Regions from separate parts of the Brevibacillus sp. Leaf182 genome, predicted to be linked through region 2. Evidence: riboswitches for the same ligand, from Rfam matches in the RefSeq annotation. Region 2 holds a riboswitch; each other region holds the start of a gene.
The links. A riboswitch is a leader RNA that binds a small molecule or an ion and turns the genes downstream of it on or off. The one in region 2 is predicted to bind cobalamin.
Positions count from the first base shown of each region.

Region 1: linked by a shared signal. The riboswitch ahead of nrdI (class Ib ribonucleoside-diphosphate reductase assembly flavoprotein NrdI) and the one ahead of ASG16_RS19795 (ABC transporter substrate-binding protein) in region 2 are both predicted to bind cobalamin.
Region 3: linked by a shared signal. The riboswitch ahead of ASG16_RS08570 (energy-coupling factor ABC transporter permease) and the one ahead of ASG16_RS19795 (ABC transporter substrate-binding protein) in region 2 are both predicted to bind cobalamin.

Region 1 covers NZ_LMPN02000037.1:371,009-381,619, reverse strand. The annotation lists gene ASG16_RS28810 (GNAT family N-acetyltransferase) at 46-600, shown strand; gene ASG16_RS28805 (P1 family peptidase) at 602-1,654, shown strand; gene ASG16_RS28800 (hypothetical protein) at 1,716-1,901, opposite strand; gene ASG16_RS28795 (glycerophosphodiester phosphodiesterase family protein) at 1,974-2,981, opposite strand; gene ASG16_RS28790 (hypothetical protein) at 3,147-3,392, shown strand; gene ASG16_RS28785 (DUF952 domain-containing protein) at 3,412-3,762, shown strand; gene ASG16_RS28780 (hypothetical protein) at 3,767-3,982, opposite strand; gene tlp (small acid-soluble spore protein Tlp) at 4,107-4,325, shown strand; gene mnmA (tRNA 2-thiouridine(34) synthase MnmA) at 4,464-5,576, shown strand; gene ASG16_RS28765 (hypothetical protein) at 5,599-5,928, shown strand; gene ASG16_RS28760 (ACT domain-containing protein) at 5,968-6,480, shown strand; gene ASG16_RS28755 (alpha/beta hydrolase) at 6,513-7,334, opposite strand; cobalamin riboswitch at 7,505-7,704, shown strand; gene nrdI (class Ib ribonucleoside-diphosphate reductase assembly flavoprotein NrdI) at 7,866-8,225, shown strand; gene nrdE (class 1b ribonucleoside-diphosphate reductase subunit alpha) at 8,212-10,296, shown strand; gene nrdF (class 1b ribonucleoside-diphosphate reductase subunit beta) at 10,352-10,611, shown strand, end outside.
Region 2 covers NZ_LMPN02000027.1:82,060-92,670, reverse strand. The annotation lists gene ASG16_RS19825 (hypothetical protein) at 1-785, opposite strand, end outside; gene ASG16_RS19820 (sigma-70 family RNA polymerase sigma factor) at 755-1,303, opposite strand; gene ASG16_RS19815 (methyltransferase domain-containing protein) at 1,361-2,374, opposite strand; gene ASG16_RS30710 (hypothetical protein) at 2,399-2,572, opposite strand; gene ASG16_RS19810 (dipeptidase) at 2,596-3,639, opposite strand; gene ASG16_RS19805 (ABC transporter ATP-binding protein) at 3,893-4,708, opposite strand; gene ASG16_RS19800 (FecCD family ABC transporter permease) at 4,705-5,763, opposite strand; gene ASG16_RS19795 (ABC transporter substrate-binding protein) at 5,788-6,807, opposite strand; cobalamin riboswitch at 6,978-7,177, opposite strand; gene ASG16_RS19790 (M24 family metallopeptidase) at 7,194-8,285, opposite strand; gene ASG16_RS19785 (alpha/beta fold hydrolase) at 8,410-9,180, shown strand; gene ASG16_RS19780 (ABC transporter permease) at 9,232-10,137, opposite strand; gene ASG16_RS19775 (ABC transporter permease) at 10,154-10,611, opposite strand, start outside.
Region 3 covers NZ_LMPN02000018.1:157,543-168,153, reverse strand. The annotation lists gene ald (alanine dehydrogenase) at 1-137, shown strand, start outside; gene ASG16_RS08590 (Ger(x)C family spore germination protein) at 195-1,373, opposite strand; gene ASG16_RS08585 (spore germination protein) at 1,370-2,752, opposite strand; gene ASG16_RS08580 (GerAB/ArcD/ProY family transporter) at 2,742-3,842, opposite strand; gene ASG16_RS08575 (quinone-dependent dihydroorotate dehydrogenase) at 3,994-5,085, shown strand; cobalamin riboswitch at 5,219-5,412, shown strand; gene ASG16_RS08570 (energy-coupling factor ABC transporter permease) at 5,556-6,320, shown strand; gene ASG16_RS08565 (energy-coupling factor ABC transporter substrate-binding protein) at 6,317-6,601, shown strand; gene cbiQ (cobalt ECF transporter T component CbiQ) at 6,598-7,395, shown strand; gene ASG16_RS08555 (energy-coupling factor ABC transporter ATP-binding protein) at 7,392-8,240, shown strand; gene ASG16_RS30850 (hypothetical protein) at 8,296-8,460, shown strand; gene ASG16_RS08550 (hypothetical protein) at 8,648-9,142, shown strand; gene ASG16_RS08545 (hypothetical protein) at 9,361-9,915, shown strand; gene ASG16_RS08540 (hypothetical protein) at 10,083-10,511, shown strand; gene yjcZ (sporulation protein YjcZ) at 10,533-10,611, shown strand, end outside.

The DNA.
Region 1 (10,611 bases), on a different contig from region 2:
TATGATAGAATAAAAGACCAAAATTTTACCAATAGGAGAAGAAGGATGGTAATCAGCCAACAACTACTTTCTGTGAACGGGTTATCTTACACGATTCGCTCTGCAATGGAAACAGATGCACAACAATTGTCGGAACTGCGCCTGCAAATCGATGGGGAGACTGAAAATTTGGACAGAGAAAGAGGAGAGGCCTTCATTGATGGGCAAGGATTCGAACACATCATCAAAACGGATGCAGAAAGTACTAGGAATTTGTTTTTAGTGGCGGTTGTACAGGATCGGATTGTCGGGTTCTCCAGATGTGCAGGTGTTTACTTAAACAGATTTGCGCACAAAGTTGAGTTTGGTGTATGCGTCTTGCAAGAGTTCTGGGGTTATGGCATCGGGAAAAATCTCTTGCAGGAATCGATTGCCTGGGCAGACGCCAACCACATTACCAAAATGACGTTGAATGTAATGGAAACGAATGAAAAGGCAATTGAGTTGTACAAACGGTTTGGCTTTGAAATCGAAGGGGTACTGAAAAACGACAAAGTTCTTTCCGATGGCAATTATTACAACACCATTATTATGGGGAGATTCAAAACGACAGGAGAGTAACATGACGAGAAAAAGAGCGAGAGAATGTGGCGTATTGATTGGGACGGGTACCCCAGGAGCGTATAATGCAATTACGGATGTAAAAGGAGTGCGGGTCGGCCACAAAACGATTCTCAAGGAAGACGTTTGTTCGGGTGTTACGGTGATAATTCCCAACGAGGGACAATTGGAGGGGCAGCATTTTCCTGCTGGTTTTTTCTCCTTTAACGGTACGGGAGAGTTTACGGGAAGTCACTGGATAGAAGAGACCGGTACGCTTGTGACACCGATTGTATTTACGGGAAGCCATCTGCTAGGGCTGGCACATCATCATCTTGCTCGTGCGACGAGAAAAATCGAGGGGCTTGAACCGTTTTCTAATGGAATCGTCGCGGAGACTTGGGATGGTTGGTTAAGTGATCTCGAAAAGACGCAGATTCAGTATGAGGATTTGGAAGAAGCGATTGTAGAGGCGCAAACAGGAAATGTCGAGGAAGGCAATGTGGGTGGAGGTACCGGGATGATCTGCTTCGAATTCAAGGGCGGAATCGGAACCTCTTCACGCATCGTTGAGACTGAATGTGGCACGTTTACTGTCGGGACATTGGTGCAGACGAATTTTGGAAGAAGACAGGATTTAAAAGTAAATGGTATTCCTGTGGGCCAGATGATCTCCGAAAATGAAGTTCCATTGCCGTGGGTAACACCTGAAAATGATGGTTCTTTCTTGGTAACAATTGCGACAGACGCGCCTCTCTTGCCAACACAATGCAAGCGCATTTCCAAGCGAGCGTCACTCGCGATGGCACAGCTCGGCGCAATTGGCGAGGAGGGCAGCGGTGATTTCTTTCTGACCTTCTCCACAGGAAATTGCTATTCATATGGCGACGAGCAAATGAGCACAGTGAAAATGTTTCCGTCCGAACAACTGGATGCACTGTTTGAAGCAGCAATCGAAGCAGTCAAGGAAGCGATCCTGAACTCCATGTTGATGGCGGAAACGATACAAGGCCAGAAAAACAGAACCGTACATGCATTGCCACTGGATCGTTTCGTAGAAATCATGTCTCGTTAAATGAAAAGACTCCGCTAGCGTTAGCGGAGTTTTGTTGTCTGATCATTTGTTAAACAGTTGTTTAACTGCTGAAGAAGCTACGGCTGGAGTGCTTTCTTTTATAATGAGAGCTGCCGTAATGGGAACGTCCGTACCGATTGCTAGAGCTGTATTTTCTGCGATGCTTGTAATCGCTGCTACTGTATTTCCGGTACTTGTGCGAAGATGAGTGATTACCGAGTAAATTTTTCAAAAGCTTCTTGAGCATATCAATCACTCCTAGTTAGGTTCGAAGTCTATTCCGTATAAGTATATACGAATATATTGGAGAATCGTTTCATTATTTTTCTGCGTTTTCGTGAAAGGCTGGACCAATTAGATCAATCCGGTTCGTCCATATTCCCCCTGTAAAGCTCTCTGGAACTCGTTTTAAATCAGTCGGAACATCAAAGCCTTGCGACACATCTCCACTCCCTGCGACTAGGATCACGCGGGTGTCTTTTGCCTCCATTCTTGCCATGAAACGATTCGGCCAACCCCAGAGCCATGGGGCAATCTGATCAGGAATATGCAATTGGGTTTGCGCACAAGCTTCTGGTACATATCCGGACCAACCGGTTGCGATGTACGGGATCAGGCAGCTTTTCATAGTCGCCATAGACATCACACGCAACTGGGGCAGTTGTTGTTTCAATGTCTCGATTGGCTTGTCACCGCCATAAACTGAGAGCTGTGCCAGTCGTTCAGCAGGCAATTTTGCCAAAACATCCGCTAACGCCTTCCCCTCGAGTGGGTCATTGCTTTTAATATGGATAAGTAGCGAGCGATCAGGGAATGTTTGTAGCACATCATCGAGAGAGGGCATCATGCCAATCCCTTTTCCACGGAAGGGGAAGGTTCTCCCTTCATCCGCTGTATAATGGTAGCCAATGTCAAGCTGTTGTAATTCGGCCAGGGTATAATCTCTCGTGACACCGGTACCGTTTGTCCGACAGTCGAGCGTCCAGTCATGAAACACCGCGAATCGATTGTCTTTCGTCCATTGTACATCGAGCTCCACAACGTCCGCGCCCGCATCAAAAGCCGCCTGCATGGACGGAATCGTATTTTCCAGGTACGGATGCTCCGGTGGATAAATCCGTTCCGCCGTACACGTTTCATTGGTGATGTTCTCCATATGAAAGGTTTGTGCCATCCCGCGATGAGCAAGTAAAAAAGGTTCGCCTTCTGGCTCTTTTGCAAGGTAAGAGCTGTTACCCAGAAACAGGAAAGTGACGAAAAGAAGGGGAACCCAGATGCGTTTTCGCTGGAACCATTTCTTTCGTGGTTGATTTTGTTGTTTTGACATGATGGGATACCGCCCCTTCCTTCAAATACTCTGTTCATTGTAGCAAAACGCAAGGGAGGAAGGTACATCCTTTGGGAGTAGTGCTTGGGGCTTGGCATCATTCGAAAAGACTGGCACAATAGACGGAAGATAAGATGTATCCCATGAAGAGCAAGGGGAGGTTCCATGAAAATAGCTTTACACCAAATCGCTTATCAGATCGGTATGCACCCAACTGAGATGGCGAAGCTTGTCTACGAAGGTGAAGTAACGGGAGAGGTACCTGACCGCAATCCGCAAGCGAAGGATGCCTGGGTGGATTTGCACTCTCTGCGTAACTTCATTCAATGGCGATATGATCAGGGGCGAATGGACCAGATGTTCTATGATAAAGCTATGCGTCACCTGAACAAAGCAATGCCAAAAAAATAATCGAATTCGGAGGAGAAACATGCAAAACTCTATTATTTACTGCATGGTACCAAAAGCATACTGGGAAAAGTGGAAGGACAAGGATCATTATTTACCACGCGATTACGACCAGGAAGGCTTTATTCACGCGACAAAAGGGGACGAGCTGCTTGAAAAGGTAGCAAACCGTGTCTATGCACAGTTTGACGAGGAGTTGTATGTACTCGTTGTCGATGAAACAAAAACGACTTCGGAAGTCAAATACGAGGCAGCGAAGGATGGATTGCTTTATCCGCACATCTACGGACCGCTGAATCAAGAGGCGATTGTAGATAGGAAGCAAATGAATCGGATAGACGGTCAGTGGCGTCTGGGAACGTCCATCCGTTAATCTTCTACCAGCTAAACCATTTGAGTAGCGCCAGCACTTCTTGGCGCTTGGCCTCAGGTAGCTTGTCGAGTCTGCGCAAGAGAAGATCGATTCGCATGCGCTGTTCCACTTCGGATTCAGGTACCTTTTGCCCCTTCACCCATTGTCGTTTCAGTCGTACAGGATCGGTATCAGAGATGATCCGAAGCAGCTTTCTTTCCAACAAATCTAAGGAAGCCATAGGTGAAACCCTCTTTTTCGTTTAATCCGTTTCTTCTATTATAACACGGGTACATAAAGAAACCATGATTGGCGCACAATGGTAAAGGTGTTGAATATAACCCTTTGTAGGAGGCGTATCGATTATGGCGAAGCCGGATGACCGTTCTGACAACGCAGAAAAACTTCAACAGATGATTTCCAATACGGAAGAGAACATTCGTGAGTCCGAAGATTACCTGACGGCTCATGCTGGAGAGATTTCTGCTGAGGAAAAAGCAACCCTCGAAGCGAAAAATCAGCGTCGTGAAGAAAGCATCGAGGGATATCGCGCGGAAATCAAGGATGAATCTTCGCAGGCTTAAGCTTGTTAACCAACGTCTGGCGCCAACTACGCGTCAGGCGTTTTTTATTCTATCGGGCAAAAGTGCAACAAAACATGATTTGTTTTGTGAAACATGGTAATCTGTAATGGTACAAATTGAAAAAGAGGAGAAAGACTTATGAAGCGACCAGAAGATACACGCGTCGTTGTCGGCATGTCCGGCGGAGTCGACTCCTCCGTGACGGCTTACCTGCTTAAGCAACAGGGATATGACGTCATCGGCATCTTCATGAAAAACTGGGATGATACCGATGAATTCGGCCACTGCACGGCGGAAGAAGACTTCCAGGATGTCCGGCGCGTCTGTGAACAGATCGGCATTCCATATTACACGGTAAACTTTGAAAAAGAATACATGGACAAGGTATTCCAGTATTTTTTGGATGAATATAAACGGGGACGTACACCGAATCCGGATGTCATGTGCAACCGTGAAATCAAGTTCGGTGAGCTTCTCGCCAAGGTCATGGATCTTGGGGCAGATTATATTGCTACCGGCCATTACGCGCAGGTCAAGTACATCGATGGTGAGTACAAGCTGATTCGTGGTGCTGACAACAACAAGGACCAGACTTACTTCTTGAATGTATTGGGCCAAGAACAGCTATCCAAAACGATGTTCCCGATTGGTCACCTTCCGAAACCTCAAGTGAGGGAGATCGCAGAGAAAGCAGGACTCTATACAGCGAAAAAGAAGGATAGTACAGGGATCTGCTTTATTGGCGAGCGCAACTTCCGCGAGTTTTTGCAAAACTATTTGCCTGCCAAACAAGGAAATATCGAGACCGTAGATGGAGCAGTCATCGGTACGCACGACGGACTGATGTACTATACACTGGGTCAACGACAAGGCTTGGGTATTGGCGGAGGTCATGGCACGAGCGGACAGCCTTGGTTTGTTGTAGACAAAGATCTGGAGCGGAATGTCCTGATCGTCGGTGAAGGCTCTGATCATATTCGTCTGTACTCGAAGAGTCTCTTGGCGACCAACGTGAGCTGGGTGAGTGACAAGAAGCCTTCCGAAACGTTTACTTGTACAGCGAAATTCCGTTATCGCCAGCCGGATCAGGGGGTAACCGTTCATCCGCTGGAGGATGGTACCGTAGAAGTGGTATTTGATCAGCCGCAAAAAGCAGTGACACCTGGTCAGGCTGTCGTCTTCTACGATGGGGAAGTATGCTTGGGTGGCGGTACGATTGACAAGGTACGCTTAGTCGATAAAGAGAACTAAGATAAGACGGGGGAAGCACTCGGTGGATGCTGCGAAAAAATCAAAAGTGATTATCGTTTCGTTTTTGGCCGGAGCGGTTCTCTTGGCGATCATCTCTTATTTCGGGATGGCCTCCTTGGGGAAAGAGCATATGGCGACGATCCAAAACGTCATCAAGGAGAACGGCGGGGTTGTTACCTCGGGTGGAGTGACAGCGGTTCCGCTGGAAGAAAGTCCTTTTACCAACAGCGGAAAAGGCAATACCATCTACCGCATCTACTATACGAAAGATGGGCAAACGTTGACGGCTTGGTATCGTGCTGATAATGAATCCTCCATCAAGAAAGAGCCAGAAGCATGGATTCTGCCGTGAAAACAAGGATAAACCTGACTGGGAGAGTGAAGGCATCACATGACCCAACATGCTGGACTGCGTGAGCTGGCTGAACTGATTCGAAGACTCGAGCCAGAGTTAGCGAGTGCACAATTAAGTATTCTTGCTCATGAAAATAAAGAGGAAATCGCAACGCTGTTAGTGGAAGGACTCGGTACGAAGGTACCTGTCCAACATAGCTCCGGCGAATATGCGAATCATTTGGCGGTTTTGCGGGTAGGGGCGAACAAGTATACCTTCGCGCAAGATTGGAGAGAAGTGTACATCAGTGAAATCAATTACTGCGCGTGTCGCATACCTCCAGGGGCCCATGGGTTGTTGGTTCACCATATCGATTATCCAGGCGTGATATATGACGTCTCACGAAAACTGGCTGAATATCAAATCAATGTTTCCAAGTTGAATGTATCGCGCGAGCAAAAAGGGAAGAATGCCCTGCTTATCTCTGTGGCCGATGAAGAGATTACACCGACGATTGTATCTGCCATCGAAGAGCTGCCCCAAATCACCAAAGTGTTATCTCTACAGTAAGCGAATCATGATAAACAAAAACTGCCCGTTTTTTAGCGGGCAGTTTTTTTCGTAGCGAATTTGAGTCCTTGGCTAACCAAGACTGGCAAAACGGACGAATGATTTTCGGCCGCAAATTCTTGGAAGGAAGCCTTGATTTGACCTTTGCCCATGGAGGACAATCGTTCGACCATCGCCAGGGATTTTTCTTTGACCAAGAACCGGCCATCGTTTTCCAGCTCCCCGATGGTGAGGAGCGCATGGACGTCGAGGTCATCTGTCAGCAGGCTCGGCAATTGGCTCTCCTTCGCAATCAGAACACTCTCATTCCAGTGGATCGAGGGACTGCCAGCTATATACCGCTGAAAAGCGTGTGGTCTCGACAAAAGTACATGCAAGACAAACAACCCACCAAGTGAATGTCCAAAAATCGCTTGCTCCGTCCGATCGATGGGGAAGTCGTTTTCGATGCTAGGCTTGAGCTCCCCCTCCAAAAAGGTGAGGAACTGCTCGGCTCCCCCCATCTGAGGCCAGTCGGCTCCTTTTGGGTTGCCAGGAAGCTCTGAGGCGGGAACTTCATACGTGTAATCAAAGAAACGGGCAGGATGGTACGGATCGTCCGTTGGATACCCAATCCCGACGACGATAGCAGGATACACGCCAGTTCGTTCAGGGCCACGTGATTGTATCCGTATCGCTTCGGTCATGGTGGCAAAAACAGAGTTGCCATCTAGCAAATATATGACGGGAAAGCCTGATTCCGGAGGGGGATCGGCAGGAATACTTACGAAAATATGATAGTCCCGCTCTTGATAAGTCATGCGTTTACTGTAAGAACGAGGAATGACGACAGGTTGATAGTCGGTGCTTTTCATGAGGGCTACTCTCCAATCTTTCCATGGCTAACCAACACGCACAAAATCTATTATATGAACGAGAACCAGAGATTAGCAATAGCCGAAAAAGGAGAATAGTTAGTTTTCGAAAAGAGCGCATACTGAGCTTGACTCCTACGATATATTGAGGTAAAGTAAGTTTTACCAACTACATATTGATGCGGTAAGGTGTTTGCCAGCCAGATTTGGTAGACTTAATAGGGAAGTCGGTGAGAGTCCGACGCGGTCCCGCCACTGTAATGAGAGAGTTCCATTTGCGGAAGAATGCCACTGATCATGAACGATCGGGAAGGTAAAAATGGAGCGATGATCCAAAAGCCAGGAGACCTGCCTAACCGCTTGCACTGTTTAACCTACGGGAGATAGGGAAGTGTTCGAGCGCTCAATTCGCATTGGCGAATTGCTAGATGGAAGTCATCACGCGCATTCGACATGTAAACGTCGGATGCGCTTTTACTTTGGCTAAATAACATACATACAGAGTAAAAAATGCAGGATAGGATGAGGGACATGATAATCGCTTATGATTCAAAAACAGGAAACGTCCGAAGATTCGTCAACAAAATTAATTTGCCACATGTGGAAATTGATCAAGATATGGTGCTGGACGAGCCATTCATTTTGATCACATACACGACGGGATTCGGACAAGTGCCGGAGAAGGTGGCGACGTTCCTGAAGCGAAATCATGTCCATCTGCGCGGAGTATCTGCCAGCGGCAACCGCAACTGGGGAACCAGCTTTGCCAAAAGCGCGGATACGATCGCGAGCCAATACGGCGTTCCGGTGATTTCTAAATTTGAACTGTCCGGTACCGGCCGTGACGTGGAACAATTTACGAGTGGGGTGGCAGCAATTGCGGCATATTGAATTGAACAACGAACTGATGCAGCGTGGCAATGACGGATTTTATCAACTGGAAAAGGATCGGGAAGCGGTTGCGGTCTTCATGGAAGAAGTGCAGTCCAACACGATGACTTTTGGCAGTGTCAAAGAACGCATGGACTATTTGATCGAGAATGACTTCTATGAAAACGTCTATGAAACATACACTGTTGAGCAGGTCGATGAAGTTTTCCGTTTGGCCTATGATGCTGATTTTCAATTTGCTTCGTACATGGCTATCTCCAAATTTTATAAAGATTACGCCTTGAAAACGAACGATAAATCGATGTACTTGGAGCAGTATCCAGACCGGGTGGCCGTTGTGGCACTGTCCCTTGGACAAGGTGACTTTGAGCTCGCCAAGCGTTTAACAGTATCCATGATGGATCAACGCTTGCAGCCAGCGACACCAACCTTCCTGAACGCAGGCAAAAGCCGCCGCGGGGAAATGGTCTCCTGCTTCTTGCTCGAAATGGATGATTCACTGAACTCCATCAACTTTATTTTGGGAACTTGTATGCAGCTATCCAAAATTGGCGGCGGTGTAGCTGTGAACCTGTCCAAGCTTCGCGGACGGGGAGAGCCGATCAAAGGCGTCGAGGGCGCAGCAAAAGGTGTCATGCCCGTTCTCAAGCTGTTGGAGGATGCGTTTTCCTACGCGGATCAGATGGGCCAACGCAAAGGCTCAGGAGCAGCGTACTACAACATCTTCGGCTGGGATATCAACGAGTTTCTCGATTGCAAAAAGATCAATGCGGATGAAAAAGCACGTATCAAAACGTTGTCCATCGGCCTGATCGTACCGAATGTGTTCTACAAGCTGGCTGAGGAAAACAAGCCGTTGACCGTGTTTGCTCCGTTCTCCGTGTACAAAGAATACGGCGTACATCTGGATGATATGGACCTCGATGACATGTACGAGGAGCTCTTGGCAAACGATCGCATCAAGAAAAAGACTGTGATGAGCGCACGCGAGATGTTGACCAAAATCGCGATGATCCAAATGGAATCGGGCTATCCGTACATCATGAACAAAACGAATGCGAACAACAACCATGCGCTGAAAGATCTCGGTTCGGTAAAAATGTCCAACCTGTGCACGGAAATCTTCCAGCTACAAGAGACTTCGACGATCACCAATTACGGCGAGATGGATATCATCCGTCGCGATATTAGCTGCAATCTGGCATCGCTCAATATTGTCAATGTGATGGAACGAAAAATGATCCGTGAATCCGTTCACGAAGGAATCGAAGCCATTACTGCCGTCAGTGACATGACGCGTGTAGAAAACGCTCCAGGCGTTCAAAAGGCAAACCGCGAGCTGCACTCCGTAGGGCTTGGTGCGATGAACCTGAACGGTTATCTGGCAAAGAACAGAATCGCTTACGAGAGTGAAGAAGCGAAGGATTTCGCTCGTACGTTTTTCATGATGATGAACTTCTACTCCTTGGAAAAAAGCATGGAAATTGCCAAGGAAACAGGCAAGACGTTCTTGGGCTTTGAACAATCGGAATATGCAAAAGGCACTTATTTTAACAAGTACGTAACGAACGATTACAGCCCTCGGACGGAAAAAGCAAAGCTTCTCTTCGAAGGAATGCACATTCCGACGCCAGAGGATTGGGCTGACCTACAGCAAAAGGTGCAAAAGCATGGCGTTTACCATGCGTACCGTTTGGCGATTGCGCCGACACAGAGCATTTCCTACATTCAGAATGCGACTTCTAGTGTGATGCCAATCGTTGAGCATATCGAAACAAGAACGTATGCCAACTCTACGACGTATTATCCGATGCCGTACTTGTCGCAGGAAAACTATTTTTACTACAAATCGGCGTATGTAATCGATCAATTCAAAGTAATTGATTTGATTGCCGAAATTCAAGAGCACATCGACCAAGGAATATCGACTGTGCTGCACGTGAACAGCAATATTTCCACCAGAGAACTGGCTCGCTATTACATTTACGCAGCGAAAAAAGGTCTGAAGTCGCTCTACTATACACGTACGAAGCATTTGACTGTAGAAGAGTGCATTAGCTGCGCTGTTTAGTGGACTCGATTTATAAATGGAAAAGCATCAAGCACAAAGAGAAGAGGAACGCCATATGAAAGCAGTCAATTGGAACAGGCCGGACGACGATTTTACGATGACGTTTTGGAATCAAAACATCATGCAGTTCTGGACGGATGATGAGATTCCGCTGTCAGATGACAAGATGTCCTGGATGGAGCTCAGTGCGACTGAACGGGACACGTATAAAAAAGTATTGGGCGGTCTCACCTTGCTGGATACGGTTCAAGGAGGAGTAGGGATGCCGAAGATCATGGAGCATGTCGATGGACTGCAAAGAAAAGCGGTTCTCGC
Region 2 (10,611 bases):
TCGGGCGCTTCCACACCGAGGAGCTCAACGCTTATCTCGCGCTGTTTTCCCAGCCACCCCAGCTTATCGTTTTCTGTCCCCAAATACTGTTGAATAATAGGCCCGACAAGTTGACGGTTCGCGGGTGCTATCCCTTTTTTCACCTCGACAAAAACTTGTCCGAGATGTTTGCCTCCTGTTCTTACTTCCAGCTTCCATTTTCCTGGTTCTGGTAACACAATCCCTGAAGGAAAATGTCCATCTGCATCGTATAACGGGTCCATAACCTCGTACCTGCCCAACGACAGACGGGTCCCATTGGTGTTGTAAGCAGCGATCTCTACTTCCTCTGCGTAGTCCCCATTCAACAGCCATATCACCCGCTGCGTCTGCCCTTCGTAGAAACCGTCCTGATCTGTCATGATGCGGACAGGCCTTTCTCCCAAATAAGAAAAGGATTGATTGTCGTAAGTGGATGACAAAGAAGGCGACAGCTTCCATAAATCGGCTTCGACGATTTGTCCTCCTGGTAACAAGGCGGGTACTTGTGTCTCTTGTTGGGAAGGTCTCATCTCATGCTGTGCAGATTGTCTCTCCTCCTGAATGGGAAGCCCGAACCACAATAGCAAGCCCATCGTCAGCACAACGCCTGGCAAGGCTAGCTTCCTCCAGCCAGTCATCCACCCTGTCCCGGGCCTCACCCTCTGCCGCACTCGCTCTTCCATCGATGCAGTGAACTGTACATCACGAAAAACGGTCTGATCTGCCCGTTCCTTTAAGTCCGTGAGCCATCGGTTTTCGTCCATTCCCAGTCCCTCCCCTCTCCCATTCTCTTCCGAAGCTGCTGTCTGGCCCTATGCAACCGAGTTCTGACTGTTCCTTCCGTTACCCCAAGCACATCCGCCACCTCTCCGATGGATAAATCCGCATAGTAATGAAGGGCAATCACTTGACGATAGAGTGGAGGAAGCTGCAACACTTCTGCTACGAGCTGGTCCCTCTCGGCTTGATCGAGCACAAGACTTTCTGTAGAAAGCTCCCCATCCTGTCTAATCCACGAGCGGGGAAGGATATGACGAAACGACCAAGAACGCAAATAACCTTTGCACTCATTAACCGCGATTCGATACAACCACGTGTGCACACTGCTCTCCTGCCTAAATCGGGGAAGATGCCGATACACCTTGACGAATACATCCTGTGTAATATCCTCTGCCAAGCTGCGATCTTTGACCAAAAAAGTGACGAGTCGAAGCACGCGGGTCCCATACTCCCTCATGATTTGTTCAAACGCAGCATCTGTCGTTTGCTGCAATTTTTCCAAGGGCGCGACCTCCTTCACTCGCATTTATACTGGTTAGATGCAGCAGCAGACGTTTTGTTACAAAGTGGTGGAAGAAATTTTTTTCGCCAAAATCGTCCAGCGAGTGGCTCCACCCGGTGTCCCGACAGGTTCCGCGAATGGATACCCACCATGCTGCCAACGATCCATATCATAGCCCGTGTCCGCTTGACTCGGTTCGCACTCTTGCTTGTGGAATACATTCTCTTTGCTATAGGTGACATGAAAGCCTGATCCTTCCAGTAACAGCTCAAGCTCTGTAGGCAAAAGCAGCGCCATCTCGCGCTCTACACGATACCTCGGCTGCTCGATCTGATCAAGAAAAGTCTCATAAGTAAGCGTGTAGCGGAACTTTTGGTCCAAGAGCGAGGTTTCACCCTCTACCTTTTGATACACCATACGGTCCGGGAAAACGAATTTGCGTTGCATCGTTGTCCATTGAGTTTTTACTGGCGGCAAGAGTAAATCAATGGCCACTGTCCCGTCCTCTGTTATGTAATCGTGGATGACCGAAAGCAATTGACGTTGCTTGGCCCTACAGGTGGCCTGCTGAAAAATCCCTTCCGGAAGAAGCACATGCGTAAATTGCCGATCAAGCTCCAACTCCCATATATTTTGTTCTACCAGCTCCAGCCGTTCTTCTTTTCCTTTCAACATGCGCCGTTTCTTTTTGGAGGCCATCTCCAGCATATCCGGGCTCCAATCGATCCCGCAGACGGACAAGTCATTCCGTGCCAGCTCAATGGCAATTCTCCCTGTTCCAACACCCAGCTCCAGCACGGAGATTGGTGATTGCTCCGCTTCTCCCAGCAACCAGTTTCGATAAAAAGCGATGCTGGCCTTCCCGGCAAACTGATCGTAATACGTAGCTTCTACGTTTGTGTACTTCGTTTCAGGAAGCGGCAAGTGCCGACCTTCCTCGTCCATCCCGCATTCGGTACACACAGAACCTGCTAAATGAGGAAAAGGCACCCCAGGCGGGACGCCATTTTTCGTATCACCTAGCCACTCATCGTAACGGAACTTGCATTTTTTGCAACTGTAGATAGTCATAATGCTTTAGATACCTCCTGAAGATTACTTACTTCCCCCAGACTGCAAGAGAGGGAGCTTGATATGACTCGGATACTGGCTGTCATGGTAGACACGTTGCGAGGCAATGACTGTCTCGGTTTCCAATCTGTATCCCGCGCTGAGCTGGCTGCATAGAGAACGGCCAAAAGAGACTTGTTTGCACCCAGTCTGTACCATCCGTCATTCCTCCTGTATCTGATCTACTTCCACACTTCCTGATACACTCTGAGGAAATTACCACCCAAGATTCCTTCGATTTCTGTATCTGTGTACCCGCGCTTCATCAGCTCACGCGTCATTTCCGGAAGTGACGCATGACCTTTTACTACATCAAATGGCATCTCTTTGGTTTTGGCAATCTTATCCAAGGGCAAATATTTCGTCAAATCATCGCACAGATCTAGGCCCATACCAATGTGCCTTGCTCCGACAAGCTTCTTCATATAGTCAACATGATCAATCAGTCTCTCAATAGTTGCGCCAGCGCTGCTCGCCGCTGTGAACATGCTACATGCATTCAACCCGACAAGTCCGTCCTTTTCCGCAATCGCTTTGATCTGCTCATCTGTCAAATTCCGCATCGTTGGCACGACTGTTCGGCTGTTGGAATGAGAAGCAATCACTGGCTTTTCAGCGATTTCCATCACGTCCCAGAACCCTTCGTCATTCAAATGGCTCACATCGATAACGATGCCCAGCTTTTCCGCTTCCTCGATGAGATGCACACCGAAATCAGTGATGCCTCCTTTTTTCCCTTCGCGCACCGGTGCAAAAAAGCTGCCGTCCCCAACGAAGTTGCGCCGACTCCATACCAGCCCCATCATCCGTACACCAAGCTCATAAAAGACACGCAAGAGACTCAAATCGTTATGCAGCGGCTCTGCCCCTTCCAACGACAGGATGAACGATACTTTTTGTTCCGCTCTTGCCCGTTGCAAATCATCTAGATTTTTGGCGATGACGATGTGCTCGGGTGACTCTGCCGCCTCTGCATGCATAGCGCTGATCTGGTTGAGCGCCTTGCGCAGACTCATCTCCGGTACAAAAGCATCCTCTACAAACACCGCTGCCACGATGGAATGCACACCCCCTTGCTGGAACCGTGGCAAATACTCCGTCTCGATCATTTTGGTTCGACCGTATCCACGCTGAATCTCCACATCCATCAGCAGATCAAAATGCCCATCCAGAACGTGAACACCGTCATGAAATTTGCGCGCCTGTTCTTTCGTTACTTCCGCCATTCGGGTCATCTCCCATCTTGTTTTATGGATTTTTCTTATCGAGATAGAAATCGAATATATCCAACAAATTCGCGACGTATTGCACAGCTCCTTTGATCAATAAGAGACCCTTTTCATCCAACTGGTCAGCCTAGTAGGCCCTGTTCGCTCGTCACATCCTGTCCCAGGCTTCTTATGGCGTCCGCTTAACAAAAAAGGACGCCGACCAGGCATCCTCTCATATGAAAACCAAAGAAACTCAGCTCCGCCACCCCTATCCGTTGGCTCCACTCACGACCTTCTGGACAGATGGCTTCACACGGATCGCTTCCGAGTAGAAATACACATGCTTTTTGCCTGTAATGGGGTGCGTCGTCACTTCTGTCTCTACTCCGAAAACATCTAGGATCAGCTTGGGTGTCAAAACTTCCTCTGGCGTCCCCGATGTAACGATTTCCCCCTCACAGATCACGTACAGCCGATCGCAGTACATCGCAGCAATATTGAGATCATGCAACGAAGACAAGACCGTAATCCCCAGCGTTTTGACCAGATCCATCACCTGCAACTGGTATCGAACATCCAGATGATTCGTCGGTTCATCAAGGACAAGGAACTGGGCTTGCTGCACCAAAGCTCTAGCAATCAGCACCCGCTGCTTCTCCCCACCTGATAAACTGAAAAAGCTGCGATCAGCGTATGTATGCATCCCTACCCTCTGTAGTGCATCTTCACAGATCCGAACGTCCTCTGCGTTATCTGACTGAAATAGCCGCTTATGCGGAGCACGTCCCATATTCACGATTTCGGTTACCGAAAAATCGAATTCAACAGAGGACTCCTGCCGTACTGCCGCCATTCGCTGAGCGTTTTGACGTGAGGTTAACTTGTATACGTCGTCGCCATCAAGCGAGATCCATCCCGAACGTGGCTTCAATACGCGATAAATGCTTTTTAGCAACGTGGATTTTCCGCTGCCATTCGGCCCGATCAGCCCCACAAACTCTCCGGACCGCACCTCCAGACTAACATGGCGAAGAATTCCCTTTTTCTCCAGTTCGACCGATATATTCTCAACCAACAAATTCATCGTCCGCTACCTCCAAAGGAATAAGAACTCCGCAACATCAACCAGATAAAGAATGGACCTCCACACAGCGCTGTCAAAATACCAATCGGCAGTTCTTCCGGTGCAAATGCAAGCCTGGCGACTACATCGACCCAGATTAGAAATATCGCGCCAAACAATGCGCTGACAGGCAGGACACGTCTGTGATCTGATCCGACCATCACACGGACGATGTGGGGCATCATTAATCCGACAAAACCGATTGATCCCGCAATGGACACAATCACCCCCGTAAGCAGTGCCGTGATCACCAGGAGAAGCTTGCGGAATTGTACCGTATTAACCCCCAATGTCCCTGCTGACTCCTCGCCCATCAGCATCGCATTGAGCGAGCGGTATTGGGCCATTAAGACGATGAGGCAGATGACGACAATCAATGTAGGGATCGTCAGGTACTCCCATTTCCCCCCAGCCAGACTGCCACTTAACCAAAACAGGACTGTCCCAATTCCATGCTCATTCGGCGCTGAAAAAACAAGAAGACTGGTAATGGCCGACAAGATCGCAGATATCGCAATTCCAGCCATGAGCAGGCGTACCGTCGAGTTTTGTCCTCCAATACGGGATAGCGTAAAAATGAGAATAATTGACACAAGGGAGCCTGTAAAAGCGCCAAAGGATAGTGCATACTGCCCGTACATGCTGAATGCTCCGAATATAATCACCGAGGTAGCGCCAACCGAAGCACCTGAAGATACGCCTAATACATACGGGTCAGCCAGGGAGTTGCGAACCAACGACTGGATGGCTACTCCCACGACAGACAGACCTGCGCCGACGATCGCCCCCAAGAGAACACGTGGAAAGCGTATATCCCAAATAATCGTTTGCTCCCCTTTGGACCAATCCACCTCAATCCATTGGTTCAACATCGGAATTTTTGATAAGGCGATTTTCCATACCGTTGTCGGCTTAATCTCCACTGAACCCAAGGTAACTGCAAACGTAATGGAGAGGAAGAGTCCGACCAGTAGAGTAATGATGATATAAGGTAACTTGATCTGTTGCAGTGCTATTCCCTCCCTTAAAAGGGTCGTACTCTATTTGAATTTATCCGGGTAGAGTCCTTCCGCCAAAATTTTTAGCGCAATCGGTCCTCGAACGCCTTCAGAAGCCGCAGACAATGGCAATACCATTAGTCGTTGATTTTTAATTGCCGGGATATCCGCCAGTTCTTTTTTGGTCAAAAGGAAATTACGTTTTTGCTCGACGGTTCTATCACCGTAGTCTACGATAATAATCACGTCTGGATTGCGACTCACTACTTGTTCCCAACTAACCTCTGCCCAACCCTTTTGAATGTCATCAAAAATGTTCTTACCGCCAGCAGTCTTGATTAAGGACGTCATGTAGTTGTTGGCTGCTGTGAATGGCTTATCTTCCCCGTTGTCGTACACGAACACGTTAAGTGGCTCGTCCACCTTGCCAATTTTACTAAGCGTTTGGTCCATTTCACTCTTCATTTTATTGATCAAATCATTGGCTTTGTCTTCCACACGGAAAATGCGTCCAATATTCGTAATGTCTGCAAACACATCGTCGATAGTCGGGCCAGGCATGCTTGATGACGCTTGCAGATACGATTTGATGCCGACCTTTTCCAAGTCCTGCATAGATCCTACGCCCTTTTCGCCGAATCCGCTTTTCCATCCAGCGTACACGAAGTCTGGGTTGGCTGCCAGCAGCACTTCTTTCGTTGGATACTTATCAGACAGTACCGGAATCTTGTCGTAATCTGCTTTGAGCTCTGGAAGGATTTCATCATCTAGGTAAGCGGTTCCGACCATTTTATCAGCAAGGCCCAGTGCCAGCATGATTTCGGTGACGTGTTGGTTCAATGTCACGGCACGCTCAGGTGCTGTTGGATAGGTCATTTCGATGCCATTATTGGTTAGTGTTACTGACTTGCCCTCTGCTGCTGGAGCAGCCGTTTGTTCTGTTTTGGCTGGAGCCTGTGTTGTCGTAGAGGAGCCGCATGCCGAAACCAAAAGCATGGCAGCTGTCATGATACCGAAAGCTAGTCCTTTCATTACTGTATGTGTTTTGTATGCCTTAAACATCTGTCATCCCCTTTTCTGTATATATATGATGGGTTGAACCAAATCCTCCAAAAAAAAAGCACCCCCCATTTCAATCGGGAGGTGCATGACAAACGTAGATATAGCGATAAGCAGGCGCAAAGGCGCCCGTTCATAGACTACTTCCACATCTGCCCCATCCTCGTGGGTCGATTGTATATGCTCGCATGGCAGGTCTCCTGGCTTACGAATCAACACCCCCAGCTACCTTCCCATTTTTTGTCTTGCAAAAAACAGTGGCTATTCGCTAGGCGCTCCTCGTTACAGTGGCGGGACCGCGCCGGTTTCTCACCGGACTTCCCTTTTAAGCTGACGGCATTTACCATCTAGCACCATTCGATACGTATTCAATTTTTACGATTTATTCATTAGTTGATAGAAGTCAGTTTTTTCGGGAACTGCGTGAGAATTTCAACGCCCGTTTCCGTAACCAATACATCGTCTTCAATCCGCACGCCGCCTACACCTGGCAGATAGATGCCCGGCTCGATCGTAAAGACCATCCCTGGACGAAGTACTTCTTGGTTCTGGCTGTGAACAGACGGATATTCATGTACATCCATCCCAAGTCCATGCCCTAGACGGTGCATAAAGTATTCTCCGTAGCCTTTTGCGGTGATGACATCGCGCGCAGTTTTGTCCAAATGTGCAAAGGTCACACCCGGACGAATCTCAGCAATTGCCGCTTCGTTGGCAGCCAATACTGTCTCGTAAATTTCTTGAAGCTGGGCACTGATCTCGCCTACAGCAAAGGTACGGGTAATATCCGATACATATCCGTTCGCTGCTACCCCAATATCAAACAAAAGCAAGTCGCCTTCTTGCACTTGGCGCGTTCCTGGTTTCCCGTGTGGCAGTGCCGACTTCTCCCCTGCCAATACCATGGACGTAAAGGATGGACCTTCGGCACCCAAACGCTTCATCTGGAATTCCAGCTCAGCTACGATTTCTGTCTCGGTCATGCCTGTCTTGACTTTTTTCAGGGTCTCCCGCAAGGAATCCTCGACCAACTGAACCGCGTGCTTCAGACGATCCACTTCATCCGCGGATTTGATCAAACGCATTTCACGCAGTGGCTCTTCCACGTCTACATAGCTCGACGCCAGAACAACCTGTCCAAGTGCTTCATAGCGCTCGACAGTCATATGACTTTTCTCAATACCCAGCTTCGTCAAGTTCGCTGGCAACACTTGCTTGAGGATTTCATACGGGTTTTGGATATCCGTATGTGTATGGATATCTTGAACGAACGAAGCCTCTGCCGCTGCCTCACGATCAAGAGCAGGTACAATTAAAGAAGGTTTTCCCTCCGCAGGAATAACGAGACCCATAAAACGTTCATGCGGGTCTGTAAAAAATCCGGTCAAATAGTAGACGTGCTTGGGAGAGGTAATCAACACCGCGTTCAGCTCTTGCTCTGTCAAAAACGTGTGGAGCTTCGAAATGCGCTCTTGAAACAACTTCTTCACCCTGCTTTCACCAATTATTCTATTGCGAGAATACCACTTCCCCATCAAAAAAAGAAGACTTCAATTGAAAAATCTACTTCGTATCGGACAACCTAAGAGTGGGGTGAAAACGAAAATGGAACAAATACTCGTCCATCAGGATGGCAAGCAGTTTGCTTTTCACATATCAGGGAAAGGCCAGCCGCTATTGTGTATCCATGCACCATGCATCGGCTCTATCAATTTTGTTTATCAGCAAACACTCGCAGATACATATCAGCTCATTGTCCCTGATCTGCCCGGACATGGCGACAGTTCACCGATGGAGAAGCCCTTTTCCATTGGGGAGCTGGCAGAACGGCTCCATAAACTTGTCGGGTCACTCGGCATTGAACGTCCCTTTATTTTGGGGTACTCCCAAGGTGCTACTATCGCCCTTGAATACTGTCTTCGCTATCCTGATCATGTACAAGGCGGAATACTCGCGAGTGGTTTTTCCGAAGTGAATGACCTGTATTTGCATGGACGATTTTGGGTGGCCCAGGCGTTGTCGATGCTTCACGGCGTCCCTCTTCTTGCCCGTTCAATTGCTTCCTCCCATGTCGATGACCCAGAAATGCGGGAAAAATGGACGGCCCACGCCTCCAAAACAGATCCCAACAGCTTAAAATACCTTTACGCTGCGGGACATCGTTATCAGTGTACGGAGCGTCTGGGCAACATCCAGCTTCCGATTTTACTTGCCTATGGCAAACAAGATCAACGGATGCACCATTATGCGCAAATGCTTACCATGAAATTACCAAAAGTAAAACTCGAGATGATCCCTAACGTGAAGCATCAAGTCATCACGAAAGCTGCTCCTGGTTTCAATCAGTTGTGCCGCACCTTCATGGAAGAAGGATAAAGAAAAAGACAGAAGGACGACTCCAGCTCCTTCTGTCTTTTTACAATTTAACTAGCTCTTCATCCGCGGGTCGAGTGCATCGCGCAAGCCGTCTCCAATTAAGTTAAAGCCGAGAACTGTCAGCATGATAGAGAGCCCTGGAAAAATAACAGTCCAAGGTGCTTTCTGAATGTACTGACGCGAATCAGCGAGCATTTTTCCCCATTCCGGTTCTGGCGCTTGTGCTCCCAGTCCGAGAAAGCCAAGTGCTGCTGCTTCGATTATCGCTGTGGCGATCCCCATCGTCCCTGTCACAATGATTGGTGCGAGGCTGTTCGGCAAAATATGCTGCATGATAATCCGGGAATTTTTCATCCCGATTGCCCGTGCGGCCATGACGAATTCTTCTTCCTTCAAGCTCAATACGCGGGCACGCACCAAGCGCCCAAAGGTCGGAATGTTAATAATCGCAATCGCAATCAAGGCGTTTTGCAAAGAAGGCCCCAAGATGGCAACGACAGCGATTGCCAAAAGAATACTTGGAAACGCAAGCATAATATCAAAGAGACGCGAAATGATTGTATCAATCCATCTGCCATAATATCCTGCCACAAGACCGAGCAAGGTCCCTGCGAGAACGGAGCCAATGACAGAGAACGTCCCTACCCACAAGGAGATTTGTGCCCCATAAATAACGCGACTAAACACATCGCGACCATTGTAATCTGTTCCAAACCAATGCTCTTCGGAAGGTGGCTTGTTTTTCATCACGAGCTTGCCTTCGTCGTACGGATAAGGCGCAATCCATGGAGCTAATACCGCCACAACAATGAAAAACAAAATAATCCCGAAGCCCACCAGCGCCAGCTTGTTTTTTCGTAGCGTCCTCCATGCATCCTTCCAAGGAGAGACTACTTCTTCTTGCTTCACTTTTAAAGGTACTACCTGATCTTGTGGTTGTAAGTGTGGTTGTGCCATGTCTCTTCGTCCCTCCTTAGCGATATTTGATGCGTGGATCGATATAGGCGTACAGAAGGTCGACCAAGAGGTTGATCAGGACGAAAATCGTCGCGATCACAAGGATACCGGATTGGATAACCGGATAGTCACGGTTTCCAATGGCGGTCACAATATAACGACCGACACCTGGCCATCCGAAGATCGTTTCTGTCAAAACAGCTCCACCCAACAGCAACCCTGTTTGCAAACCAATTACCGTCAAGACAGGGATCATTGCATTTTTCAGCGCATGCTTGTACACGACCCAAAACTGCGTCAGCCCTTTTGCACGAGCGGTTCTGACATAGTCGGCACGCATGACTTCCAGCATGCTCGAACGAGTGATGCGTGCAATGATCGCCATCGGAATCGTACCTAACGCAATTCCTGGCAGGATCAAATGCTTGATGACTTCCCAAAGCTGATCCCACTGACCAGCGATCATCGTATCCA
Region 3 (10,611 bases), on a different contig from region 2:
CACAAGCAATTCGCGACAACAAAGCATTGGCAAAAGGCGTAAACGTCATCGACGGCAAAGTCGCTTACAAAGCTGTCGCTGATGCGCATAACCTGCCGTATGCTTCTATCGAAGAAGTTTTGCTGGTGAAAAACTAGCTTCAACGGTAAATAGAAAGAAGAAACTGCTTGTCCGAGCTTCGGCAAGCAGTTTTTTTATTTATTCGGCCCAAGCGGGTCAGGGTATTTGACCGAATCCATCTTCATTTTTCCAGAATCACTTAAGAACATGTGGACTTGAATTTGGGTCAGGGAATCAGGTGTGAGCTTATTGTGCTTGCGAATTTCGTATTTTCGCCATGCTTGGTAGTCTTTTTTAAACAAACTTTCCTCCAAGCTATACAGATCAACCCCTGCTTTGACTCCTTTTAGAAACGTCCCGCGAATTTGCTCGGCTATCTGTTCTTCGGAGTTTTTCCGTACGAAAGCAGGCGTAACAGGACTCATCATTTCGCGAACGAACCCATTAAGTCGGACATTGACCTGATAACGAGGATGCTCTCCGGTGGTAATCGGAGTGATGTCCAATTGGACGTGCTCAATGCGCATTGTTGCTTTGGGAGTGTTGTTTTGTCTCACAATGAGCCCAGCAAATTTCGTGTTACTATTCATCCACCGAATCCCCATTAAATCACGATTGGGGAAATACCCCTGCCAATTTCCACGATGAATGGCGTGGATGCCATCGATGGAGAGACGAGAAATGAAACGGTTATTTTCTTTCCAGGAACGCTCGTACAGTGTGATGTTTGGTAATAACACGGTATTTGACGGCTCCCAAAAGTTCGAGATAAACCGATAAAATTGGATCGGCTCGATAAACGACCGCTGCTCGTAAACATCCTTTGGCTGATGCAAGAGAGAGTCCAATGGAGAAAATCCGACCAAAGAATGAGAGCTTAATACTCTGTCAATCGGCTCCCGCGTTCCGAATACCCATTTGGTGTAACGAATCAGACCGTATCGATTCATAATATCGTGGGTGGAGATCACTCCCTTTTGCAAGATGCGCTCATGAAATACGAGGGAGGATACAAAGCCTAGAAATACGGGAACCTGCGCATTTTTTTGCAGGTTATCAAAGGCAGACTGAAGCGTTTTCCCTTTTCCGATCGATATGGTCGCTGGTGGTGCTTGAAGGGTGGTTGATGACTCCTGCTTGGCGACGGTAGACAGATCGGTGGATTGGGCGTATAAAACATATTCATTGTTGACGTAATCAATGCCAATTGCAGATAAATAGCGAAGGTCCTGAATCGATTTCTGGTCCCAGCAGCCGCTAAGAAGAGTCGTTGCTAACAGCAGCATAGCAGAAGCAATCCGCATGCCCTTCATTTCTGATCGCCACCCTTAGCCGATCTCGTCCGTAAAAAACTGGTCATGGATTTGAACAAGACGATGAGCAGTGTGGACAAGGAGTTGGATGAACCCATCAAAATATACGATCTGCCAAAGGAGGTCAAGGTAGACAAATAGTATACGATGGCAATATTCCCGAGGATAAAGCCGTACATGCCGATGGTTGCGGAAAGGAAGAAAACAGCAAAACGAGCCACGGTAACGGCTCCGCTTAATGCCTGGTTGACCAGTGTAAAGGAGGCAACGACTGTAAGCGAGCCGATAAACAGCATGGAGGGCGATGTCAGTCCTGCGCGAATAGAAGCATCCCCGATAATCAGTGCGCCGACTAATGCTAGTGTCTGCCCGACGTTTTTGGGCAAACGGGCACCTGCCTCGCGTAGAAATTCAAAGATAAACAAGATAATAAATAGCTCCATCGGCGCGGAAAACGGCAGTCCTTTTCGGCCTTGTGTAACGGTAGCGAGTAATTGAAAAGGATATTGCTCTACATTATAGGCGGACAGGGCAATCCAAAAGCCAGGCAGAAAGATCGCGATCCAAAATCCACCCAGGCGCAGCATGCGTTCCAGCCATACATAAGTAACAGGATACTGATCATCTTCGGGAGATTTAATTAGTTCGAGCAAGGTAACAGGTGCCACGATTGCCAAGGGTGAGCCGTCTATCAACACGATCACTTTACCTTGCAGGAGCATGTAAATCGCAAAGTCAGGACGTCCTGTATAATCAACTAACGGAAACAGCGAACGAGTATTGTCGCTGAGTAATTTTTCCAGGATAGCGCTATTCAAGATTTTTTTGGACCTACAATTGAGGAGCCTCTCGCGCATCATCTCCACGAGATCCGAAGATACCCCATCTGTGATATACATCATCGCAACTCTTGTACGCGAGCGCGTTCCGAGAATAAAAGGCTCGTAGGCCAAGGTAATTGTTCTCATACGCTTGCGGATGAGAGCCACGTTTGTGGAGAGATCCTCGACGAAGCCGTCGCGAGGACCTTTGATCGATATCTCTGTATTGGCTTCCTCAGGGCCACGCTCCGGCCGATTGGAGATGTCCCAAGCGAATGGCGGGGAGTCTCCAATGAAAATCAGCAAATCTCCTGCAAACAGTCGCTCCACCCACAACTCTGGGTTCGTGAAGAGTGGGAAAAGAGGCAGGGAGCGCAAATCACCAATAGCCAGGAATCGCTCCAATTGAGGCAACGCCGTATCTTGTAATTGACGAACGTCCGCAAGTCCTTCGCAATAAAGCATCAATACAGGCTGGTCCTCGGATGTGACCGTGCGCAAAAAAACGACGTCCGCACAATGCGCGAGTTTTTCCCGCAGTTCCTCTTCAAGGGTCATAAGGGGCCCCCTCCTGTCTGGATGATTTGCGCAGGGATAGCAGGATGAGCGCGAGTGAGACAACAATCATGGTGACGAAGTAAAGTGGGTAGTATACACGCGATAAGAAGGCTACGAATTGCATGTCGCTGTAAGGGAGGCCGGTGAAGGCGATCATGCTTCCGCCGAAAAACAGCATCATGAATTTGCGTTGCTTTCGGGTTCGTATCGTGATCAAATCTCCTAAAAGAATCAGGCAAAGCGTTATTCGAATAAAAGCACCAGAAAGCCATTGAAAAATCGAGAAAAACTCCATGTTCTCGATGTCTTTTCCGATCGTGAGCAGCCGCCATTGTTCAAATGCAGGAAAACGTTGACGAGCGGACTCCACAGGTCCAAATTCTGCAATTGCTCCTGTCAGTGGGCTGAGTGTCAACAGCAGCGTGATACCGAGCATGACAAAAAAGTGTACGAGTCGAAACGGCTTTCGTACGTGATGCTGGAGCAAAAGGAGCAGAAACAGCTCGGTGAAACCGCCGCCAACGTAAAGCATCCCATGTAGCAGCGGACGAAAACCGTTTTGGAAAAGCGGGAGCAAAAAACTATAATCCTTTTTGGGAATATTGCCAAAAGCAACGAAAAATCCGAGCAACACGACTACGGGGAGCAAGACGCCTGCTGTGATTCCAACGGAGGTCATACCTCCAATAGAAGCGAGTACACATAGCCCGACCAAGGCTAAAGCGGTCACCCACTCGGGTGTACGAGGCAAGTAGTTTACGGTTGTCCAAGTTTGCGTATCGATCAGATTCGTCAGCGCCATTAGGTACAAGCAGATCATGATTGGAACGAGCAAGAGATTGCTGACGATTTTTCCTGACCGTTGTGAAATCCATTCATACAAAGACTTTTGATTCAAACTTCGATTAACCACAAACAGCAAGTACGCCCAGAAGGAAAAAGGGATACCAGCAAGCAACACGCTCAACCAAGCATCTCTTCCGGCTTTACTCAATAAGAGGGGGATGACGGTTACGTGGTTCGTAATGCCGATCGTCAGCATCATCACCATAATGGCTTGACCAATCCCGATTTTTCCGTCCACTTTCATGAAAGACTTATCCCCCTGTGCGTGGTGGTGCTGTTAGGATTTGCCTGCTTGCTTGGAAATATGTATCACGTATAAAGGTTACATCCGTCCGAAAAAGTATGGTATTCTACTATGAGGTAAAAAGGTAGAAACGGAGTAAGGAGTGCAGCCGATGTATCAGCTCATAAGAAAATATCTGTTCCAGCAAGATGCGGAAGAGATTCATGAAAAGACAATTGGTGCCTTAAGGCTGGTGGAGGATTCTGCTCCAGGCAAAAGCATCCTGAAGATGATCTATCAGGTAAAAGACCAGCGGTTGGAGAATAAGCTGTGGGGAATGACGTTTCCGAATCCAGTCGGACTTGCAGCCGGTTTTGATAAAAATGCAGAAGTCTATCATGCGTTAGGTGCTCTTGGTTTTGGGTTTGTGGAAATCGGGACGTTGACGCCGCAGGGGCAGCCAGGCAATCCGAAGCCGCGTTTGTTCCGATTGCCGGAACATCAAGCTGTCATTAACCGGATGGGCTTCAACAATCACGGTGCGTATTTGGCCTCCCAGCATTTGGTCGATTACGCATACTCAGATGTTCCGATTGGGATTAACATCGGAAAAAACAAAGTAACGCCGAATGAAGAGGCGGCCATCGACTATAGCAAATGTATGGACATGCTCTATGCATACGGTCACTACTTCGTCATTAACATCAGCTCTCCGAATACCCCGAATCTGCGTGACTTGCAGGAAACAGAGAGCTTGCGTCATTTGGTGCGTGCAGTAAGGGAAAAGGCATCCGAAATGGAAGCACGTTCCATCAAGAAAAAACCGATATTGCTGAAAGTAGCACCAGACATGTCGGATGAGCACATGCGTGATGTTGTTCACGCTGCTGTTGAAGAAGGCATTTCCGGAATTATCGCTACCAATACGACCTTGTCACGCGAGGCGGTTTCCGGACATCGATTTGCCGAGGAAGCAGGCGGCTTGAGCGGAAGGCCTCTTACGGAGCGTTCCACTGCTTGGGTGAAGGAGATTTATCAAGAAGTAGGAGACAAGGTACCAATCATCGGTGTCGGGGGCATTTATAACGGCGAAGATGCCTACGCGAAAATCCGAGCAGGAGCCAGTCTCATTCAGGTGTATACAGGGATGATTTATCAGGGCCCAGGTATTGCCAAGCAAATCAACAAAAAGCTGCTCAAGCTCATGCAGCGGGATGGTTTTAAACATATTAGTGAAGTAATTGGCGTAGACGCAAAAGAATAGAGAGAACAAGTGCGCATAGGTCGATGGCTCCGTTTGTAGTGGGTCATCGGCTTATGCGTTTTCGCTTATATTCTTCCGATTTATGTAGTGATCCGGTATAATGATGTGGGACAAACATGAATTATCTGTCAATTGTATATTGTCGGCGTTAGGTGCCTTTATGTGAAGCATAAAGGGTAACAGGGAATCGGGTGAAAGTCCCGAGCGGTCCCGCCACTGTAACCAGGGAGCTCTCTTTGAGAAGGAAACCACTCATTTTCGTATGGGGAAGGACAAAGAGCGCATGGATCTGGAAGCCAGGAGACCTACCTATAAGCCACACCCACAGAACCTTCGCGGAAAGGAGCGGTGAATACGGGCAATGAGGCTGTATAGTCAGTCTGTTGTTTTGTGTGCACATCTCGTCCAGTGATGGATGGGATTTTTTTGTTTGTAGGAATAGAACGAAAGTCAGTGAAGGAGGAATGAACATGAATCGATCTCGTCTGGTATCTACTGGTCTGATGATCGCGGGCTTTGTCCTGTATTTTTTGCTCAATGAACCAGAGACAGGACATGCAATGCACATCATGGAGGGGTATTTGCCATTATCCTGGGCCTTATTTTGGTGGGCTGTCTTCTTGCCGTTTTTTATCCTTGGAATTCGCTCGATTAACAAAATTGTAAAAGAACATCCCGAAATGAAGCTCCTTATTGGCGTTGCTGGAGCGTTTACGTTTGTTTTATCTGCACTGAAAATCCCTTCGGTTACAGGCAGCAGCTCTCACCCGACTGGAACGGGCCTTGGCGCCATTATGTTTGGGCCTTTTGCGATGTCTGTATTAGGGAGCATGGTGCTCTTGTTTCAAGCCTTGCTTTTGGCACATGGAGGCTTGACTACGCTAGGTGCAAATGCTGTATCCATGGCTGTAGTAGGACCACTGGTGGCATACGGAATCTATCAGATGATCATGAAAGTGGGCGGAAGCCAGCGTCTGGCTGTTTTTGCGGCGGCTGCTTTGGCTGACCTCGCTACGTATGTGGTGACTTCCATTCAACTGGCGCTCGCATTCCCGGCTGAATCTGGTGGAGTGTTGGCCTCGTTTGCCAAATTTGCAGGAATTTTTGCATTCACGCAAGTACCGCTCGCAATCAGTGAAGGTCTGTTGACCGTTCTTGTTTGGAACTGGTTGTTATCTTACAACGCAAAAGAGCTTACACAGCTTCGTTTGCTCAAACGGGAGGAATCGCTGTGAAAAAAGGATGGAACTGGCTATTACTCTTGGGGGTAATCGTACTGGCGATTGTCCCGTTGTTGCTGGTGCAGGATTCGGAATTTGGCGGCGCAGACGGCGTGGCGGAGGAAGCGATCAAGGAAATTGCCCCGAACTACGAACCGTGGTTCCAGCCGCTGATAGAACCGCCAGGAGGAGAGACGGAGAGTCTATTGTTTGCGGTGCAGGCGGCGTTGGGAGCGGGAGTGGTTGGCTACGCTGTGGGCTTGTACAAAGGTCGGTTGGATAAGCGGAAAAAATGAACGGGCTCCAACTTGATTCTCTCTCTTATCAAAACAGGCTGAAACGTCTGCCTACAGCACATAAGCTATTGCTGGCGAGTGCATTGTTACTGCTCGTCCTGGTGGGACATGTATGGATGCAGATGGCTGTCGTTGTCTGGATGTCGGTATGGATAGTGGTGTATGCCCGTATTCCTGTACGTATCTACTGTGCCTTTATGATCGTGTCGCTCTCGTTTTTCATGGCGGGGCTCCCTGCCCTATTGGTAGAAGGAGCGAGGGCAGGTGAAGTACAGGTCCAGGTCGCGGCAGTATGGGAACTGGGTTCGTATGTGCTCTATGTACCGATGTCCTCCTTCAGTAAAGTTTGGATCTTATTTTGGCGTACCATGGCGAGCTTATCTTGCTTTGCCTTCATTTTGTTTACTGTGCCGTTTGCTGAAATCTTGCAGGTGCTTCGCCGGCTTCGTATGCCTGTCATTGTGACTGACTTATTAATGATCATGTATCGGTTTATTTTTGTGTTGATAACGATTTCTCACCAGCTCTGGATTGCCCAACGTTCTCGTGGAGGTCATCGCGGCTTCCGCGCGACGCTTCGAGATGCAGGAGTTCTCGTTGCGCAATTGTTTGTCAGAGCGATGCGCAAATATGAAGCCTTGCACAAAGGGATGGCGGCTAGAGGCTTCGGGGAGAGCATGCAGGTGCTCGCGTTTCATACCCACGCTCGTTCGCGACGCTATGAGTGGGAGTCAATCGCAGGCTGTATGCTGCTGGTACTGCTTGAGTGGTGGACAGGAGGTTGGCGGTTATGACATCACGGTTGTTGGAGTTCATCGATTTGCAGTACACGTATCCGGGAGGGCGGGGACCCGTCCTGTCTGGGTTGTCCTTATGGATTCCAGAGGGGAAGAAATGTGTCCTTTTGGGACGAAATGGCTGTGGGAAATCGACCTTGTTCTTGCATGGAAACGGGATCATCGAGCCACAGCAGGGACAGGTGCTGTGGAGGGGGAAACCGCTGGTCTACAAACGAGCCGCCCTGCAAGAAATGACGCAAAAGGTAGGCTTGGTCTTTCAAGATCCCGAGCATCAGCTAATCGCAAGCACGGTCGCGGAAGATATATCCTACGGTTTATGCAATCAAAAGCTGCCTCTGGACGTAATCCGGGAGAAGGTAGAAAAGGTGCTGGATGCATTCGGGTTGAGAGAGCTGGCAGAAGCTCCGATTCATCATTTGAGCCTGGGACAAAAAAGGCGTCTCGCACTCGCAGGGGTCATGGTCATGGAGCCCGAGCTATTGCTGTTGGACGAGCCTACTGCGTATCTGGATCGCTATCAGACAAAAAATTTGCTACGCGAGCTCGATGCCATTCATCGGCAAGGAACGACTGTTTTGATGGCGACACATGATATGGATATTGCGTTTGAATGGGCAGAGTGGATTTGCATCATGGATGAAGGCAGGCTTGTGTTTGCGGGAGATCCGCAGGAGGCATTGGAAAATAGAACGATGCTGGAGAGTCTTCATCTGGGTATGCCGTTGCTCGTTGATGTGTGGGAGGCACTCCCTGAGCAGTGGAAGCGGGAACTTGGCGGAAATATTCCACGTTCGGTCGACGAGCTGCGAAAAATGCTCAGTGTTCAGCAAGTGTGGTGAATGGGGTGGCCGCTTTCGGGCAAGCTAACCCCAAAAAGCCATGGAGGTACGCAGTATGGAACAAGACTCTGTCGTGAGTTCATCTGTCCCGAATCATCAGGAAAAAGGAATCTCTCGCCACGTGAAGGATGAACTGTTGTATCAAGTTTTGGAGAAAGATATGACTACCGTCGAGCAGGAAAAAAAGCTAAAAGATGATTATTTAAAAGGAAAGGCGTAAATTTGCGCCAAAAAGCCCTTCTCGCCACATAAAGGCGTGAAGGGCTTTTTTGGCGTCTTAGGTAAGCGAGGGATTTGATTCTCGCTGAAAAGGTAAGAAGATTTGTGCGAATTTTGTAGGGATATGTCCATTCATCACGAATAACGTAAAGAAGGCACTTACTTACAATGGGAGAAGTGATGAGGTTGTGATTTCAACTTTGAATAAGACGCTATGCGTTCAGCAACTCGTAGAAAAATTAAGAGACAAGCAGCTTCTTCATGTACCAATCGCTGATCTTCGAGAATCCAATAAAGCGTTGTATGAATACGTCAATCAGCTCAATGACTCGATTGCGATCATTCCGACCACGATTAATTCTGTCATTACAGGCGTCATCCGCTTCCAGGAAGGGTACTTTATTACCTTGGGCATGCTCATTTGGAAAGATGCCAACAAAAAAGGGGCGTTCAAAGAAGGGACATTTCTTTTGTACAAGCATGACGCTCATGATTCGATTGAGGATTGCGTCCATATTACCAATTCCATCGAAAATCACAATCTGATGGAAAGCTTGTTCTTTGCGTGCTGTGAGAGCAAGGATGGCGATTCCGTGCTTTCCTATTCGCATATCGAACATGCGATTACATACGGAGAGCTGTATCGTGACATGAAGTCCAAAATCAAAAAAGGGTTTGCGTAATTACTGCAAAACGAGAGGTGGAAAAGCTTTACATTCCGGATTTTGAGTGATATACTGCTTTAAATTTTAAAAAATTCCAATTGAAGAGGAGTTTACCTATTCATGATGACCAAGAAGTAACGTCTTGCCATTCACCAGTTGGCCCGCCCCCCTCCATGTAAATGGTTTTGTTTACCCACAAATAAAATCCACTTACAACAAAATGGAGGAATATCACGATGAGTAAACCTGAAATGAATGTTGCCCTAGTAGTTGGTCCGGATACGGACCTGGATAGCCAAGCAATCCGAAATACACTTGAGTATTTTGGAGCCCGAGTCTTTACGTACTGGATTGGTCGACCAAGCGATTTAATTGATGTATTGAATGGCACCGACCTTTACCCAAATACCGACATGATTGTTCTGAATTTCCATGGCGATGAGGGAAGCCTCATCATGCCAGAACTGGGCGAGGACGTTTACGAGGAAGGAGAACCAAAGGGTGATTTTGGTCCTGACGAGGTTAGACGGTTTGCCAAGCTGGATGGAAAAATCGTGTTAGGTAACGGATGCTCGCTTGGTGATCCCGAATTAGCGAAGGCCTTTCTGGACAGTGGTTGCCACACGTATATCGGGCCAGATGATTACCCGGATGGAAATTCTGCGTTGATGTTCGCACTGCGCTTTTTCTACGAGGTAATTCAAAACAAGAAAAGCGTGGAAGAAGCTTTTCGAATCGCAAAAGCAACGGATGAAGAAACTGAGATGTATCAGCTTTATGTAAAAGAGTAATTGCAACGCAAAGGGAGCCTTGTATGAGGCTCTTTTTGCATTCTTCTGCCCGAGTTATCATACATCTTTGTCGAGAATTGTCAGGTTGTTATTCTTGTTGGCAGTCATATTTTGGATTATGGTAGGAGAGATTCACTTCAATAGAGGAGGTATTTCCCTTGAAAAAAATGGCTTTTTTCATAGTGGCTCTCGTTATAATGTTGGCTGGATGTAGCTCTGGGCAATCAACGGATACGCCAGCACCTGTGCCAACAACGCCAACTGGCAAGGCTCCAACACCTGAGGCAACCGCGCCAGCAACACCAGCAGCAACTACCCCAGCTACATCAACACCTGAAGCGACTGCTCCTGCGGCGACAGAAAAAGCGACGATCACGAAGAGTGAATTTGAACAGATTGAAAATGGGATGAGCTTTGAGGAAGTAAAAAAAATAGTGGGCGGGGAAGGCGAACTGCTCGCTGAGGTTGGTAAAGCAGGAGAGGAAGGACACACGATCGTCTACATGTATGAGGGAGAAGGGACGATTGGAGCAAATGCAAATTTTTCTTTCCGAGGCGGGATTCTGCAAGTAAAATCGCAAATCGGACTGCAATAGGATGAAAAAGGGCGCAGGCAAATGCTTGCGTCCTTTTTGCTTAGTAGGTCATGGTACAGGCAAAACTTCCGCGAAACGCATACAGTACTGTGTCTAAGGA